Regions from separate parts of the Leeuwenhoekiella sp. W20_SRS_FM14 genome, predicted to be linked through region 1. Evidence: riboswitches for the same ligand, from Rfam matches in the RefSeq annotation. Region 1 holds a riboswitch; the other holds the start of a gene.
The links. A riboswitch is a leader RNA that binds a small molecule or an ion and turns the genes downstream of it on or off. The one in region 1 is predicted to bind thiamine pyrophosphate.
Positions count from the first base shown of each region.

Region 2: it holds a riboswitch for thiamine pyrophosphate, as region 1 does, so the genes downstream of both, thiM (hydroxyethylthiazole kinase) here and thiS (sulfur carrier protein ThiS) in region 1, are expected to answer to the same signal.

Region 1 covers NZ_JBGQOK010000004.1:284,249-293,773, reverse strand. Annotated here, with positions in the region: gene thiC (phosphomethylpyrimidine synthase ThiC) at 1-1,317, opposite strand, end outside; gene thiS (sulfur carrier protein ThiS) at 1,361-1,564, opposite strand; TPP riboswitch at 1,658-1,755, opposite strand; gene ACEN25_RS09570 (VOC family protein) at 1,929-2,333, shown strand; gene pdeM (ligase-associated DNA damage response endonuclease PdeM) at 2,437-3,072, shown strand; gene ACEN25_RS09560 (tryptophan-rich sensory protein) at 3,206-4,003, shown strand; gene ACEN25_RS09555 (dihydrolipoyl dehydrogenase family protein) at 3,993-5,348, opposite strand; gene mfd (transcription-repair coupling factor) at 5,538-8,924, shown strand; gene ACEN25_RS09545 (HNH endonuclease) at 8,987-9,310, opposite strand; gene ACEN25_RS09540 (YraN family protein) at 9,320-9,525, opposite strand, start outside.
Region 2 covers NZ_JBGQOK010000003.1:243,116-252,640, reverse strand. Annotated here, with positions in the region: gene thiD (bifunctional hydroxymethylpyrimidine kinase/phosphomethylpyrimidine kinase) at 1-93, opposite strand, end outside; gene thiE (thiamine phosphate synthase) at 97-756, opposite strand; gene thiM (hydroxyethylthiazole kinase) at 757-1,551, opposite strand; TPP riboswitch at 1,602-1,693, opposite strand; gene ACEN25_RS07235 (inositol oxygenase family protein) at 2,055-2,921, shown strand; gene ACEN25_RS07230 (solute:sodium symporter family transporter) at 2,947-4,515, shown strand; gene ACEN25_RS07225 (Na(+)-translocating NADH-quinone reductase subunit F) at 4,549-5,001, opposite strand; gene ACEN25_RS07220 (DUF4982 domain-containing protein) at 5,056-7,494, opposite strand; gene ACEN25_RS07215 (hypothetical protein) at 7,577-7,801, opposite strand; gene ACEN25_RS07210 (anti-sigma factor domain-containing protein) at 7,942-8,721, opposite strand; gene ACEN25_RS07205 (RNA polymerase sigma factor) at 8,718-9,275, opposite strand; gene ACEN25_RS07200 (fasciclin domain-containing protein) at 9,396-9,525, shown strand, end outside.

The DNA of each region.
Region 1 (9,525 bases):
CACCTCAAGCTGCTTATCCATATTTTCTTTTATCATATGCATTGGGATGTGCCCGGGACCTTCAATAATACATTGCACATCGTGTTTCCAGGCGATTTTTGTGAGTTCGCCTAACGTTTCTAACTCGGCAAACTGCGCATAATCATTAGCATCTGCGATACTTCCGGGACGCAAACCATCTCCTAAAGAGAATGACACGTCATAGGCTTTCATAATCTCACAGATATCCTCAAAATGCTCATATAAGAAGCTTTCTTTATGATGCGAGAGACACCATTTTGCCATTATAGAACCTCCCCGAGAAACAATTCCGGTAAGGCGTTTTGCTGTATGTGGTACATACTTAAGACGTACACCGGCGTGAATCGTAAAATAATCTACTCCCTGCTCTGCCTGCTCGATAAGCGTGTCTCTAAAAATCTCCCAGGTTAAATCTTCGGCTTTGCCATTTACTTTTTCTAAAGCCTGATAAATAGGAACTGTACCTATGGGCACAGGAGCGTTGCGTAAAATCCATTCCCGAGTTTCGTGAATATTTTTACCTGTAGAAAGATCCATTATGGTGTCTGCTCCCCAGCGGCACGCCCATACCGCTTTTTCTACCTCTTCTTCAATGGAGGAACTTACTGCAGAGTTACCGATATTGGCATTTATTTTTACTAAAAAATTACGCCCTATAATCATAGGCTCTGCTTCCGGGTGATTGATGTTTGCCGGGATTATTGCTCTTCCGCGAGCCACCTCATCACGCACAAATTCTGGGGTAATCACTTTTGGAATACTCGCTTCATAACTGTTGCCAGGATGCTGTGAGGTAATGTGTTGTATTTCGGCAAGTTTTTGATTTTCGCGAATTGCGATATACTCCATTTCAGGAGTAATGATTCCCTGACGCGCGTAATGCATCTGAGTTACGTTTTTGCCTGCTTCAGCCTTTAACGGATTTGCATTGCGTACAAAGCGCAAATGATCGAGCGCAGGGTTTTCTTCCTGTTTACGACCGTAAGCAGAAGAAAGCCCTGATAATTGTACGGTGTCTTTTCGGTCTAGAATCCATTTTTTACGTACGGGATCAAGTCCTTTTTTTACATCAATCTCAATATTAGGATCGGTAAATGGACCGCTGGTGTCATACACCAAAACCGGCGCGTTTTTTTCAACCTTACCATTAAATTTATCTACCGTATCTGCCAGAGAAATCTGGCGCATAGGCACTTTAAGGTCTGGGTACAGGCTGCCGCTTACGTACACTTTTTCTGAATTAGGAAAAGGTGCTCGGCTAATGGTTTGTTGCTTTGGGATTTTTTCGGTCTTCATAACGGGTAGTTTTAAGAATTATACGTGTCACAAATCAATAATACTATCCGCCTTGCGTGGCTTTAACGATAAGTACCAGAGCACCATCTTTCAGCATAAATTCATTCCATGCAGTTTGGGTAACAATGGCGTTATTAACAGCCACAGCGATACCTTTTTGCACAATGTTGAGATGGTTTAAAAGTTCTGAAAGCGAAAGCTCTTTAGCGAAAGAATGTGATTGATTGTTGACGTTTACAATGATCATTTAAAATAGTTTTAAACTGTAAACTGAAGGTGGCATACGCCAAAAAGCAACAACCCGTTTGAATGGAATCTTTATAAAAGATCCTATCTATTGTGGAAAGTTTTCACTTTTCCCTTCGCTGGTACTAACCAGATCAGGTTCAAAGGGTACTATCTCAGCCGATATTGCTATCAGCGCCCCTAAAGTTTACAACGTAAAGCTATACATAAATTGGAGACCTACTGCACTTATGATTTGAAAATTTTAAAAAGGCATTCTCCTACTTAACATTATTTAGCCTTTGATTAAGAACAAAATAACACGAAAGAGCCCATAAATACACGCCTCGCTTTGTAATTTTAGAATAACTAAAAAATCAAAAATTATGAAAACAGTAAAACCATATTTAACCTTTAGAGGTGAGTGTCAAGAAGCTTTAAATTTTTATAAAGACTGTTTTGGTGGAGATATCATTAACAAAGAAACTTACGAAGGGAAAGACATTGATATTCCGGGAAGTTATAGAGATAAACTACAGCATGCAGAGCTTAAAGGAAAAGGAATTCATTTAATGGCATATGATGCTTCTCCAGATACACCCTTACAGCACGGCAATCAAGTGCAACTGGGCGTTGATCTTGAGAGTAAAGATGAAGTAAGCGAATTATTTAATAAGTTATCTGCAGAAGGCCAAAGTCTTGCAAAACCACAAGAAACCAGCTGGAATGCCTATTACGCTCGTGTACGCGATAAATATGGTGTAAACTGGATGCTTAATTACGATATGTAACAATATCATTATTATAAATTTTTAAAATGCCGAAGTACTGCTTCGGCATTTTTTATGCGTCTGCGTTTAAGAAGTGGCTAAAAAGACTGAAATTTGCAGCGCTATGAATCAAACTATTACCATACTCGATAATACCTTTGTTTTACATCCTGCAGGTGGTATTTATTGGGTAGAACAGGAGACGCTTCTTATTGCAGATGTACATCTGGGAAAAGTTTCCCATTTTAGAAAACACGGAAGCGCTGTGCCTTACAAGGCTGTAGCCGAAAATTTTATACAACTTTCACGCATTGCAGATTCTTTTAAACCTAAAGGCATTTGCTTTCTGGGCGATTTGTTTCACAGCAGTTTAAACACCGAATGGAATTTATTTGAAGACTGGGTTGCCTCCCGAGAAGAAAATATCATTCTTGTAGCAGGAAATCATGATATTATTGCTCCGCTGAAATATGAAAAACTGGGAGTTCCCATATATTCTGAAATTAAAACCGGGACGTTTTTACTTACGCATCACCCGGAGGAAACTGAAGGCTTTTTCAATTTTTGCGGACATATACATCCGGGAATTCGTCTGGGCGGAATAGGCCGTCAGGTTTTAAAACTTTCATGTTTCTTTAAGACTGAAAATCAATTGATCTTACCGGCTTTCGGTACATTTACCGGAAACTATTATCTGGAACCAAAACCTGGAGATGCTGTTTTTGCCGTAACAAAAAAAGAGGTAATACAGGTTCAATAGAAAGCTGCTCTAACGCAATGAAATGATACTATTTTAAGTCTTTCAAATTATTATCAATGCTGGATAGTTTAAATACCTAAATATTTTGACAGACTCAGAATACTAATTTGATTTTTTATACAAATCGAAATCTATGAAAAAGAAACTCGCTATACTCAATTTGCTTTCGGTACTTCTGGTTATTACCGTTAATGGCTTATCACAAGCACAACGCTGGAATAATACTACTATTGGCGAAGTAAGTAATCGTTATGACAATCTGTTTACGCCTGCGGGTTATGCTTTTTCAATCTGGGGTGTTATTTTTCTGGGTTTATTGGCGTATGCAGTATTTGGCATTAGACGCGCCTTTTTCAGTAAAAAAGATACTCCGCATATCGAGCAAGCAGGTTTCTGGTTTACGAGTGTAAATGTACTTAACGCATTATGGGTGGTTGCTTTTACGTATGATTACGTCTGGCTTTCCGTATTTATAATAATTGGGATGCTTTTTTGTCTGCTTAAAATTGTTTTAAAAACATATATGGAACGCTGGGATGCTCCTATAGAAATTATAGCATTTGTATGGTGGCCTATTTGTATTTACAGCGGTTGGGTAGCGGTTGCAGTCATTGCAAACATTTCAGCATTTTTAGTAAAATTAGATCTAGCCGGCAGCCAGTTAACCCAGATTATTGCTACGATGACGTTAATTACTATTGCTGTGTTTATAAATCTGCTTATGATTAACCTGCGCAATATGCGCGAATTTGCAATGGTAGGCGCATGGGCGCTTTTTGCCATATTCATAAGACATAAAGACAACCTGGAAAGTGTTGCCTATTTTGCATTATTAGGAACTTTATTACTCGTAATTTCTTCAGGATTGCACGGCTATCGCAATCGGGAAACAAACCCTATTAATAAACTTAAAGAGCGGTTTAAATCATAGATTTAATATCGTTAGACCAGCTGGGATAAGTAAAAACCATCTCTTTTAAGGTGTTTACATCTAGTTTGCCGCACATTGCCATAACAAACATATTTATAGTTTCTGCGGCATCCCAACTTAATAGATGTGCTCCTAAAATATAACCTGTTTCTTTATCAACGATTGTTTTAAAGGCATAGCAATTTTGATTCATTCGTTTTGAGTTATACCATGTAGGCACATTTTCTTCCCGTACTACAATATCATAACCCTGCTCTCTGGCTTCTTTTTCATTAAAACCTACAGTTGCCAGTTGTGGCTGGGTAAATACAACAGAAGGCGTAGGTGGCACATCTAGCTTCAAATAATTTTCTCCTTTAACTATATTCTTAGCTACAACTCGTGCTTCCTGATGCGCTATAGGGGTTAGTGCTAATGTGCTCGTGTCTGATACATCTCCACAAGCATAAACATTTACATTTGTTGTGCTTTGCAAATACTCATTGACCTCAATCCCCTTTTTACTGAACGCTACGTTTCCATTTTCAAGCTCTAAATCTGCTATTGCCGGCACACGACCTGCAGTATTAAAGACCATTTCAGCTTTCAATTCAATAGACTCTTCTCCCTGATCTAAAGTAACCCTATAGTTCTTTCGAAGTTTTTCTATAGCGGTGGCTCGTGCATTAAAAACAAACTTAATTCCTATTTGCTCAGAATTCTCCTGAAGATATTTAGCCAGCTGGCTATCAAAATTAGAAAGAATACCGTCATTCACATCTACAATAGTTACATCTACCCCGCAACGTGCAGCAATATGGGCGAACTCCATCCCAATGTATCCTGCACCTATAAAAATCATGCTTTCGGGTAATTCTTTGAGCTCTAAAAAGTCATCGCTTATGTGCGCATATTCTCTTCCCGGTATTTTTAACTCAAGTGGTATGTTTCCCGTCGCAATTACAATTTTATCTGCCGTCACCGTTTTACCTTCCACAGAAAGGGTTTGCGCATCAATAAATTTTGGTGACTGATGGTATAATTTGATTCCTGCATCTTTCAGTTTTCGCTCTGTAGTAAAAGGTACTGCACTGGTGAAAGTCTCTTTAAATTTCATTAAATCTCCCCAGTTCACTTTAGGCAAATCATCGATTCCTTTACCGCTTAAGTCACGACTACGCTCTAAAACTTCGGTTATTCCTACTAAAACTTTTTTAGGATCACATCCTCTGTTTGCACACGTACCGCCAAACTCTCTATTATCTGCAATGGCAACTTTTAATCCGGCTTCAACAGCATCATAAGCTACATGCTTTCCTGCGTTACCGGTCCCAATTACAAATACATCAAAGTGTTCAATTGCCATAAAATCTAGTTTTTTATAAAGATACTGTTTGCCGCAAGGCTATCTTGTTATTGAAATTGTAAATACCTGTTAGGCTTTTGCCAAAGCACTGTTTTAAATTAATAAATAGATTTAAGCTATGTTACAATAATATTAAATACGCCTACGGATTAATGATAAAAAACAAGAAGATACTATCTTTGTCGGCTTATGGGTAAAACCAAGATCACGCAGCCTTTTTTACAGTCTTTGCAAATGCAAAAACTGCAAGACGCTATTTCTAGTAGCGAAGAAAATTCATCACGAATTACATTGAACGGCCTTATAGGTTCGTCGCTTTCCATTTTAATTGCAGAAAGTTTTAAAACTGCAGATAAACCCTTTCTTATTATTCTCAATGACAAGGAAGAAGCGGCTTATGTGCTCAATGATTTAGAGCAATTAGTAAAAGAAAGCAATGTACTTTTCTATCCCGGCAGCTACCGCAGACCGTATCAAATAGAAGAGACCGATAATGCGAATGTGTTACTTAGAGCCGAAGTTTTAAACCGCATCAACAGTCGTAAAAAACCTGCAATAATTGTCACCTATCCTGATGCTCTATTTGAAAAAGTAGTAACCCGAAAAGAACTCGACAAAAGTACCTTAAAGGTAAAACTGAATGATAAGCTGTCGCTCGATTTTGTAAATGAAATGCTTTTTGAATATAAATTTAGGCGGGTAGATTTTGTTACAGAACCCGGCGAATTTTCGGTACGTGGTGGTATTATAGATGTGTTCTCCTTTTCACACGATGAGCCCTATCGTATTGAGTTTTTTGGTGATGAGGTTGACAGCATACGTACTTTTGATGTAGAGACGCAACTTTCGGTAAAAAAGATTGAAAAAATAAGTTTGATGCCTAATGTTGAAAACAAGGCATTGCAGGAATCACGCGATAGTTTTTTCAAATATATTTCAGAACAGACCGTTGTTTTTGTACAAGACTTAGAACAACTTTCGGCTCGTATTGATACTAATTTTGAAAAGGCTCAGGAAGCCTATGATAAACTTGAAAGTGAGATCAAACGTACAGCGCCTGAAGCTTTATTTTGCGATTCAAAAACCATACGAAGACAGTTACTTGATTTTACCCTGGTAAAAATAGGAACTGATTTACCTGGACAGGAATCTGCAAATCAAATAACTTTTAGCCAACACCCGCAACCGGCATTTAATAAGCAATTTGATTTACTTATTAAAAATTTAAATGAAAACAACGAAGCGGGATACACCAATTATATCTGTTGCAGTAGCGAGCAACAGGCAAAGCGTTTTAAAGATATCTTTGATGATGCCAAGTTAGACGTGAAGCAGTATGACACCATTATTTTACCGCTTTACCGGGGTTTTATTGATGAGGATTTTAAAATAGTCTGTTATACAGATCACCAGATTTTTGAGCGCTATCACAAGTTTAAGCTTAAAGACGGTTACGCAAAAAAACAGGCGATCACGCTTAAAGATTTAACCAGTCTGCAGGTAGGTGATTACATCACACACATAGATCACGGGATTGGTAAATTTGGCGGACTTCAGAAGATTGAAGTAGAAGGCAAAATGCAGGAAGCCATCAAATTAATTTATGGCGAACGCGATGTGCTCTACCTGAGTATTCATTCGCTTCATAAAGTCACTAAATATAATGGCAAAGACGGCAAACCGCCTCAAATTTACAAGCTAGGTAGTGCCGCCTGGAAAAAACTTAAACAGAAGACAAAAACACGGGTTAAGGAAATTGCTTTTAACCTGATTAAACTATACGCCAAACGTCGTCTTGAAAAAGGCTTTGCCTTTGGTCCTGACACCTATTTGCAAAACGAGTTAGAAGCGAGCTTTATCTATGAAGATACTCCAGATCAAAGTAGCGCCACCGAAGCGGTAAAAGCAGATATGGAAAGCTCCCGACCTATGGATCGTTTGGTTTGTGGTGATGTAGGTTTTGGTAAAACTGAAGTTGCCATACGTGCGGCCTTTAAAGCAGTAGATAACGGGAAACAAGTTGCGGTTTTAGTACCCACAACAATTCTCGCTTTTCAGCATCATAAAACCTTTAGCGAGCGCCTTAAAGATTTACCGGTTACTGTAGATTATTTGAATCGTTTTCGTACCGCAAAAGAAAAACGAGAAACTTTAGAGCGTCTTGCAAATGGTAGAGTTGATATCATTATAGGCACACACCAGCTTACCAGTAAAAATGTAAAATTTAAAGACCTGGGCTTACTTATTGTAGATGAGGAGCAAAAATTTGGTGTAGCAGTAAAAGATAAGCTTAAGACTATAAAAGAAAATGTAGATACGCTTACCTTGACGGCCACGCCTATACCGCGTACGCTACAGTTTAGTTTAATGGCGGCTCGTGACTTAAGTACCATCACCACAGCACCGCCTAACCGTTACCCTATCGAAACCCATATTGCGCGTTTTACCGAAGATACTATACGAGATGCTGTATCGTATGAAATACAACGCGGGGGACAGGTGTTCTTCATTCATAACCGCATTGAAAATATTAAAGAAATTGCCGGTTTAATTCAGCGGCTTGTGCCTGATGCTAAAGTAGGCATAGGTCACGGCCAGATGGATGGAAAGAAACTAGAAGAACTTATGCTCAGGTTTATGGATGGCGAGTTTGATGTACTCGTATCTACCACCATTGTAGAAAGTGGTCTTGATGTACCTAACGCAAATACGATATTCATCAATAATGCTAATAATTTTGGACTATCAGACTTGCATCAAATGCGCGGTCGTGTAGGCCGAAGCAATAAAAAAGCGTTTTGCTATTTCCTTACCCCTCCGTTTTCTACAATGACTGAAGATGCGCGTAAACGTATGACGGCATTAGAGCAATTTTCAAGTTTAGGTAGCGGTATCAATATCGCGATGAAAGACCTTGAGATACGCGGTGCCGGTGACCTTCTGGGTGGTGAGCAAAGTGGTTTTATGAACGAGATAGGTTTTGATACCTATCAGAAAATCTTAAACGAGGCTATAGAAGAACTTAAAGAAAATGAGTTTGCAGATTTATATGCTGAAGATAATGCAGACGATACTAACAAAGAGTACGTAAAAGATACCGTCATCGATTCTGACTTCTCCTTAATGTTTCCTGATGACTACATCAATAATATAACCGAGCGTTTAAATCTCTATACAGAACTTAACGGGTTAAAAACTGAAGAAGAACTGGCAGCTTTTGAAACTCGATTGATAGACCGTTTTGGTGAGTTGCCCAAACAAGCAGACGACTTATTGAATTCGGTACGTATTAAATGGGTTGCAACGCACTACGGACTTGAAAAAGTAGTGATGAAAAACAAGAAACTTATTGGGTTTTTTATTGCAGACCAGAATTCCAAATTTTATCAAAGCGCTGCATTCTCAAGAGTGCTTCAATATGTACAAACGCATTCTAATAGGGTAACTTTGAAAGAGAAGAAAACCAGTAAAGGCCTGCGTTTATTACTTACAGCGCAAGGTATTTCTACAGTAGATAAGGCTATAGATGTTTTAAAACCACTAATGCCGAAGAAGGTAGAACAAGTTTCAGAATAGGTTAAAAACTGCAGAAGACTAACCTCAAAAGAGAAAGATTAATTCGAGTTTAATTTCTCTTTTTAAGTTTTAGAAATATTCTTTCTAATGACATTTTGAACTACTTCTGCTACAGTATTCTCGTTTATACTTTTTGATAAACAATATTTGCCAGTAAGCCATTCTTCTAATTTATGAGCTGATTTGCTCGCATTACAAGAAATACAACATAGCGCAATATTTTCTACTGAGGAAAGATGAATATCATTAATTATATGCTCCCAAGATGGTTTAGTCTTTCTTGAGACATGGTTTATTGAAAAATCAACCCCGGAATACACACACTTTTTATCACGGCTTAAAACTAATTTCTCAACATCTGCCGGAATACCCCACTGATTAGCCATAGTTATGTTTTAAAAATGATAAAATGCATTCTCAAAATGTTCTAGCTTTTCTTGAGTCTTATTTTTAAGAACAGCAATGATATCAAAACGGGTTTCGATATCCAGATCATTTGATATCACATATTCATTAGCTGCTTTGACGAGCAATTTAATTTTTGAAGAACTGACAAAGTCCTGAGGGTCTCCAAAAAAATCTGAGTTGCGGGTTTTGACCT
Region 2 (9,525 bases), on a different contig from region 1:
AGAAATGGTTTTTAGATCTGCTTGTAATCCAGCGCCACCACTGCCGTCAAAACCTGCAATACTCAAGACAGAAGGATATGTATAATTTTTCATGAGCTAGCTTAAGTTGTGTTTATATTTTGAAGCTTTTTCAATTTCATTACGTATTAAAGAAGCTGCTTTTTGAGGATTATCTGCACCACATATTGCCGAAACAACAGCCACACAATCTGCACCAGCTTCAATTATCTCTCTTGTATTTGATGCTTTTATACTGCCTATTGCAACCAGAGGTTTTTCGGTAGCATTTCTAATTAGCTGTAATCCTTCTATTCCCCAGGCAGTGACGGTATCGGTTTTTGTGGGAGTTTTAAACACCGGACTTATTCCCAGATAATCTGATGTATAGGTTTGCTCGTTATATAGCTGTTCTAGATACTCAATAGAGTAGCCCAATAAATTACAGGTTTCCCAGTCTTTTCTAATTGCTGTAGGGTTAATATCATTATTACCTACGTGTATTCCGTAAGCTTTTGCTTCCTGAGCAACGCTTAGATTGTCATTAATTATTAACGGAACATCATATTTAGAAAGCACTTCTTTTAACCGAATAGCTTTGTCTAAAAAACAGTTATGTGTAGTGTTTTTTTCGCGTAGTTGTATAAGGTCTACACCACCTTTAACAGCCTCTTCTGCTAATTTTAGAAAGTCTTTGCCAGCACATGCTTCCTCAGATATGACTAAATATAAGCGGTACGGAAATGAATTTATATTCATTTAATTAGAGAGTTTAATATGCTGTAAAAATTCGGTTTCTGTGATGTTATACAATTTGTCCAGAATATTCATTTGTAAACTTCCTGGACCTGCGCTGTTTCTTGCAGCGAGTTCCCCTGCAATACTAATTAGGGCAGTTGCTGCAACTGCAGCTTCAGTTTTATTAGTAATTACGGCAATAAATGCAGCAAGTATGGCGGTTGCAGAGCACCCCATACCCGTGATTTTTGTCATTAATGCATTGCCGTTATTTAATTTAAATTCTTGACCTTCATTTACAATAACATCAGTTTCGCCAGAGATTACTACAAGACATCCAAATTCTTTAGTTAAGTATCTGGCAGCATCTATAGCTTCAAGACTAGACGCAGTACTATCAACACCTTTAGTTTGTGTTTTATTGTGTTTTGCTAATGCCAGGATTTCTGACGCATTGCCACGTATTGCAGCAGGTTTAAGTTCTAAAAGTCTATTTAAAACCTCATCGCGATATGGCGTAGCACCTGCGCCCACCGGATCTAAAATCCAGGGTTTATTATTGTGATTTGCCTCGGTTGCTGCAATGAGCATAGATTCTACCCAGTACTCATCTAAGGTGCCTATATTAATTACAAGTGCGTTGCATATTTTTTGCATAGAAGCCATCTCATGGTGTGCGTGCGCCATAATAGGAGATGCGCCAATGGCGAGAAGTGCATTTGCAGTGTTATTCATCACTACATAATTTGTGATGTTTTGTACTAGAGGTGATTGATTTCTTACGGTTAAAATATGTTGCCAGAGGTTCTCGTTCATTGCGTATGTTTTTTAAATTTACGGCTAGAGGATACTGCTCTTTCTGGAGTAGAAATTCTGATACTTTTCCCTACGCTGGTGTTAACCAAACAGGTTCAAAGGGACTGTCTCAATTCTAGATAGAATACCCCTAAAGCCAATTCAAAGATAACAGTTTTAAGACAGATTACCGAAGCAGTAAATACCAAACTATTAATATTCTGGTATTCTCTAGATGCTCAATAATATTTATGTGATCTCTTATAAAACTACAGTTTTTGCAATGGATATGGCGAGGTTGTACATATAACTGCATAGTTTATCCATATGCGTAATAAAGATTAAATCTATTCTTGTAAAGCATATCGATTACCTAATATTTAGGATTTTAAATTTTTAGATTAAATAAATCCGAAATCGATTGCGAATTGTTGATTTTAGTAAATTTATAGAGGTTTCAAGACGTTTTAGTCAACTCTTTAACTATGTGCCAACAAAAAAAGTTTAATTAAAAAATATATATTATGGATGCTACAGCAAACGGCCCTATGCATAATCTAGACGATTGGGAAGATGACTTATTAAACAGATATCCAGATCCGGAACCTTCAGAGAAAAGTGAGGAAGAATTTAGAAACTATATAGATTCAGATCGGGTAGATACTGTTAAAGAATTTTACCGCGTAAATCATAAATTCCAGACGTATGACTTTGTTACTCAAAAGGAAAATGAATTTTTAAAATTTGATCGTAGAGAAATGTCTATTTGGGAAGCCATTGACTTCCTAAATACGCTTGTAGACGATAGTGATCCTGATATTGATTTAGATCAATTACAGCATTTATTACAAACATCTGAAGCTATACGTGCAGACGGTCACCCAGACTGGTTTGTGCTTACCGGATTTTTACACGATGTTGGCAAAGTATTATGTCTTTTTGGAGAGCCACAATGGGCAGTAGTAGGAGATACTTTCCCGGTAGGGTGTGCTTTTTCAGACAAAATAGTTTATCCGGAGTTTTTTAAAGACAATCCTGATACTTACAATGAAAAGTATAATACTAAACTAGGTGTTTATGAAGAAAATTGTGGTCTAGATACGGTTAAAATGAGTTGGGGACACGATGAATATCTGTATCAGATTCTTAAAGACTATCTGCCCGAACCTGCTTTGTATATGATACGGTATCACTCGTTTTACTCACAACATAGGGAAAATGCATATGCACATTTAATGACTCAAAAGGATCACGAGATGTTTGAGTGGGTTAAGAAATTTAATCCCTACGATTTATATTCAAAAGCACCGGTGCCGCCAGATTCTAAAAAGTTGAGACCGTATTACGAAGAATTGGTAAAAAAATACTTACCAGAAACCTTAAAGTTTTAATAGGGCACAGAAGACTTTTTAAATTATGACAGCTACCTATATAGGTTTTTTTGGATTCACCTTATTTGTAATTTTTTATACGACATGGAAACTTCGTAAAGATCAGTTTACAACCGCAAATGGTTATTTTTTAGCCGGCAGAACTCTTACCGGAACTGTGATTGCGGGATCAATGATTCTTACAAATATATCTACAGAACATCTTATAGGTATGAACGGGAGTTCATATCAAAATGGTATTATCGTAATCGCCTGGGAAGTTACCTCGGCGATTGCGCTTGTTATTGCAGCCTTATTTTTTATACCCCGATTTATACGAATGGGGCTCACCACAATTCCAGAATATCTCGAGAAACGTTTTGACAGTACCACGCGATCTGTAGTTGCATTTTTATTAATGCTCTCCTTTGTGGTAACACTGTTGCCAATTGTATTGTATACAGGTGCGATAAATATCGAAAGTGTTTTTAGTTTTTCTGAAATGTTTGATATTTCTAGATCTACAGCACTTGTCTATACCGTCCTGGTGATAGGAGTAATTGGTTCTTTGTATGCGATTTTTGGCGGACTGAAAGCTGTTGCCTATTCCGATACTTTAAATGGAGTAGGGCTTATGGCAGGAGGAATTTTGATTCCGCTATTTGCGTTATATCAAATTGGTGACGGAAGTATTTTTGGCGGAATGCAAACCGTTTATGATTTTGCTCCCGAAAAGTTTGACATCATAGGTGCTGAAGATTCTAACCTTCCTTTTTCAACTTTATTTACCGGTTTAATGATTAATCAGGTGTATTTCTGGGGGATGAATCAAGCTATTATTCAGCGTGCATTTGGCGCAAAGAATCTTGCTGAAGCGCAAAAAGGACTTATTTATACTGGTGTTTTGAAGCTTTTTGTTCCCATAATTATCGTATTGCCGGGACTTATAGCGTATTATTATTTTCAAGATGAATTTCAAGCAACACCAGATTTAATTTATCCATTGCTCGTAAAAAAAGTATTGCCTACCTACTTATTTGGCTTCTTTGCCGCGGTAATTCTGGGAGCAGTATTAAGTACCTTTAATAGTGTACTCAACTCTGCGAGTACCATATTTTGTCTTGATATTTATAAGAAGCTTATTAACCCAACCGTATCTGATAAAAAGCTGGTGCGCTTTGGTAAGTTATCTTCATTAGTTTTAGCAGTTTTAGCTATTGCTGTTGCTCCTATGGTTGCATACGCACCCGATGGATTGTATTTATTATTACAAGAACTCAATGGTATTTTCTTTATCCCGATTTCTTCAGTAATTATAGCTGGTATTTTCTTCAAACAAATAAATGCAAAAGGGGCAAAAGCGGGACTACTTTTTGGCTTTTCGTTCTATATTTTAACAACGTTTATTCTAAAATTAGACATCCACTTTGTGCATCTTTGGGGTATTGAGTTTGTTTTAAATTTCCTGATTATGTTTCTGGTGTCTAAAGTTACCTTTAAAGGCAATTATGTTCAGGAATTGTATCCTAACCCAAGTGAACCCTGGAAATATGTAAACGTGGCAGGGTCTATACTGGTAGCGCTTACCGTAGGAATATATATATGGCTATCCTAATAGAATTTTTATAAATCAATTATAAAGATTGACTTAAAAGGCAAGTTGATAAACCGGCTTGTCTTCTTCAAAGTCAAAGAGTTTTGAAAAGTCCATCACATTTGCAACATTATCAAGTTTGCATAAAACAGCGACTGCCTCACACATTCCATTAAACATGACTTCTTTTGAGTTGCGGTCGATAGTTTTGTTTTGCTTTCGCGAAAGCGGAAGTGTATACCCACAACCTTTTAAAAAGGCAGCTTCAATATTCAATAATTCTAAAGGTGAGTAGCCATTTAATCTGCGACCAAAGGCTTCATTCACTTTGCCTACGTAAGTAAGTTGTAAAGAACCGTGTCCTTCCGTTAGATGTTTCCAGGTATCTGTATTATCGAGAATATTGCCTACCGCACAACTTTTACAACATTCTGGGTTGAGATTACCACTGTGAAAAGCGGTATAAAGCTTACTAATAGCTTGTTCCAGACGAGATGAAGTTTTCATAGCTTATCGTTTTTCTTTTTTATAAAGTTACAAAAAAGGGAGATAGGTGATGCCTTAATTTATTGATGCACTATTTAAATCTAGTATAGCCGTTTTTAAATTAGTCCCACTGACTTTAAGTTTAATAGTTCCGGGTTTAGTATCACTTTGCACTAAGACTACAAGTTTACCGCTAAATAATTGCATTGTAGGCTCGTGAAATAATTCAAGCGAAGTCGCATCACCATTACAGGCAGCACGATAACTTCCATTTCCTGTAACTTTAAATTTTAACTGATTTGTGGCAGTAGGGCAAGGGTTCCCTACTTTATCTACTACAGAAACGGTTACAAATGATAAATCTTTACCATCTGCATTTAAAGTGGTGCGATCTGCATTAAGTTTTAATGCATAAGGTTTACCGGCAGTTTTCACTTCTTTTTCAGCAACTGGGTTTCCTTTAGCATCTAATGCCACAACTTTAAGGGTACCGGGTTCATAAATCACATCATTCCACATTAATCGATACCGAGTTTGTGGAGTTGCATCATTTTTAGTTTGTATTCCCTGACTTTTACCATTTATAAAAAGTTCTGCGCTGTCGTAACTGGTATACACAAAAACCGGAGTTTTCTCACCCTCACGGCCTTCCCAGTTCCAGTGTGGAAGTAGGTGTAGTGTTTCCTGCTGAGTGTTCCAGCGGCTGCGGTATAGATAATAACGATCTTTGGGAATTCCTGCTAAATCAATCATCCCAAAGTACGAACTGCGTGATGGCCAGCTCTTGTCATAAGGAGTAGGCTCTCCCAGATAGTCAAAACCCGTCCAAACAAACTCTCCAATAACCCAGGGTTTATCATCTTGTAAAATAAAATCATCTTCAGGGAGATTAGACCAGCTGCAATATTCTAAATCATATGACGAACTCTGAAAATCCGGATATTGTTTCATACTTGCCTTTTCAACCGGAAATTTATAGATGCCTCTCGAACTTACTGTTGAGGCAGTTTCTGAGCCTAAAATAAAACCTTGAGGAAATTTATCATAAGCATCTTCATATAAATGCACTCGGTAATTAAGTCCGGGAATATCGAGAATAGCACCAAACCCAGACTCCATGGTATTTTTAACCTGATCCATACCCACAGTTACCGGGCGTGTAGGGTCTTCTCTATGGAAAAGATCTTGTAACCATCGCGCTCGTTTTACACCTGCGCTTCCGTACTGGTCTGGCACTTCATTACCTGCACTCCACATAACGATAGATGGATGATTTCGGGTTGCACGAACTAAATTAACCACATCCTTTTCGGCATATTCATCAAAAAAACGATTGTAACCATTTTCAACTTTAGGTTTTTTCCACTCGTCAAAACTTTCTGCGAGAAACATAAAACCCATTTCGTCGGCAAGTTCTAACTGTTCAAAAGAAGGCATATTGTGAGAACTACGTATGGCGTCACAGCCTAAGTCTTTTAAAATTTTCATTTGGCGGCGCAGTGCAGCTTTATTTACTGCGGTGCCTAGCGGACCTAAATCGTGATGCAAACAAACTCCCTTAAATTTGCGGGTTTCTCCATTAAGTTGAAAGCCGGTTTCTGCAGAATAGGAGATAGAACGAATACCAAATTTTGTCGTCACTTCATCTTTTAATTCGTTACCCGAATAAAGTCTTGAAACTGCTGTGTACAAATACGGATTTTCAGGACTCCATAAATTGGGTTTTTCAACCTTTAGATTTTGATCAAACTGATTGTTATACGCTACTGCTGTAGAATCTTGAGTAATTTGATTACCGGCTTTATCAAAAACTGTGGTGATCAGTTTTAAATTATTTCCGCTAACCATAGTTTTAATATTAATTTTTGCTTCTTCTTGCGTAGCAATAGGAGTAGTGATAAAGGTTCCCCATTGATCTATACTTTGTTTGTCTTTAACTATAAGGCTTACGTTACGATACAAACCAGCACCGGGATACCAGCGTGAGGAGAATTCTTTATTACTTAATTCTACGGCAAGTGTGTTTTTACCATTTTTTAAAAATGCCGTGATATCAAAATAGAAATAAGAATATCCATAAGCCCATTCACCAATTTTTTTTCCGTTGAGGTAAACCTGTGGTTCGCTCATTGCTCCTTCAAATAATAAAAGCACTTTTTTATCTTCTGAATATTCTGGCACTTCAAAATTTGTACGATACCAGCCGGTTCCTGTAAAAGGTAAAGAGCCGGTACGTCCTGTTTTTTCGGTGGCGGTTTGTTCACCATTTTGAGTTATGGCAACGGTTTGTTTATCGATCTCCTTGTCAAACGGGCCATAAATAGCCCAGTCGTGAGGTACTGTTACCTCTTCCCAATTAGAATCATCAAAAGAAGGAAGTGCAGCATCTTTAAAATTTCCTTTTTGAAAACGCCAACCCCTATGTAATTCAGTAACCGTACGAGTTTGACCAAATAAGGTTAACGTGGAAAGTAAAAAAAAGAGAATAGATCTAAGAACCATAATTGAACGCATAAATTTTAATACCGATATAAAAATACGGTATTAAATGTAAATGGTACGCTTTATGGTTTTTTGATAGGGAAGACTTATTTTTTTAGGGAAACATATCACAACGGCACGCATACCATTGTTTTGTAAAAGACTCGAGCTTGTCTAGATAAATACTAATTTCTTTTTGCCCTTCAATAAAATGCTCACCGTCTTCAAGTTGCGGTTTATTGATTGTAGTATTAATTATAATTTCTGAAGGAATCAATAGTGATTTTACGCGTTCATCTAAAACAGCGTACTCCTTTAAATCTGGAAGAATTAATTGCATCCTTAAGTTTTAAATTAATTTATTGTATTTTATAGGTCGTAAAAAGGCAAGTAAACTTTCTAAAATTGGCCCTTTTCACGCTGCAATTTGAGGATCTAAAATTTATTTAAAGATTGAAATCCTCGAGATTAATCTTAGATTTATTTGAGGTAAACATTAGATACCAGACGGGAAACAGTAGGATGATCATTACCTCCTGCCGGTTCTATAGTTATGTTTAAAGATGCTGCTTTATCTATATAATTCATCGCCAGCAAATCACTTTCTTTAGTAATAACACCCATATCTATCATCACACCTTCTACATCTGCCCACATCTGGTAATCGTGATTTTTGTCTAACTTAGGTAAATCTTTAGCATTTACGATGATTGATTTTTCCTTGTGATTCACATAACTAACAATCTTTGCACCGGGAGCTAGCTCATTTCCCTTGAGAATGTATTGTTCAGTTTCAGGAGATTTTAAGAGCGCTAACAGTTTTGATGTGTGTTCTGCACTAGTATTAAGATTTTCTATGTTTTCAATCAAGACTGAATTTTCAGTATCTACTAGCTTTAATTGATTGCGAGTGTCACTTAATTGTTTTAAAATGTAAAGACTAGTAATCATAAATAGCGCAGCAAGTGTAGCCGCTATACCTAGATATGCCTTGAACGAGTTTTTTTTCGCGACAGAATTCCCTTTAAGGTTTGAGCCCCTAACAACCTTCATTAAAGAATCTTTTACTTTTTCTGGAGGAGTAATTGCATTTTCTAAAGCCATTAACTCAAAATTAGATTCCAGCGAGTTTAATTGTTCTTTTAAATCGGCATCTTTCAGTATTAATTCTTCAATCTTTTGTTCATCGGCACGACTCAGCTCACCTAATAGATATTGCTCTAAGATGTTATGTTCTAATATGTATGACTTATCCATCATTGTATCATTTCAATTAAAATCATTAACCATACCAAAGCTTTACTATAGGTGGTCTGCAATTTTTTTAAAGCTTGTTTTATGTATGATTTAAATGTTCCTAATGGAACATTCATTTCTTTATGAGCTTCGTTATGTGTTAACCCTTTAAAATAGACTAACTCTAAAGCTTTCTGGTGATGTGTTTCTAATTGTTTAAGGCTTCCTTTAAGTTTTAAGTAGTCCTGTTCTTGAGTTAAAGGTTCTTCTTCTAAATTATATACGCTAAAATCATCTGTCTGGATGAGTTTATTTTCTGACCTTAAAAAGTTTAGCGCTTTATTTTTTGCAATACGATAGGACCAGGTGTAAAATTTCCCTTTTTTAGAATCGTATTGATGAGATTTCTCCCATATCGTTAAGAACGTGTCTTGTAGAATGTTTTGAGATTCCTGTTCATCTTTACAAACCCTAAGGATTACACCATACAATGCAGGAGCATATTTGTCATAAAGACTCGCTAATGCTGACTCTTCTTTATTCTTAAGTCTTTCAATAAGAAATTTGTCGTTCTGCATGAATGTTAAAGATTTACCAAAAAAGAGCTTATGCTCATCTAGCGTAAATTATCTCGTGTAAATATAAATGAATGCGCTTCAATACACAGCGCAAACGTTTAACCAAAAAATCAAATTTTTATGAAAAAGCTAGTATTTATTTTAACTGCTGTATTTACGTTAACTGCAAGTCAGTTTGTATCTGCGCAAAAAACAATTGTTGATGTCGCTGTAGACAACGAAGATTTCTCCACGTTGGTAACAGCACTTA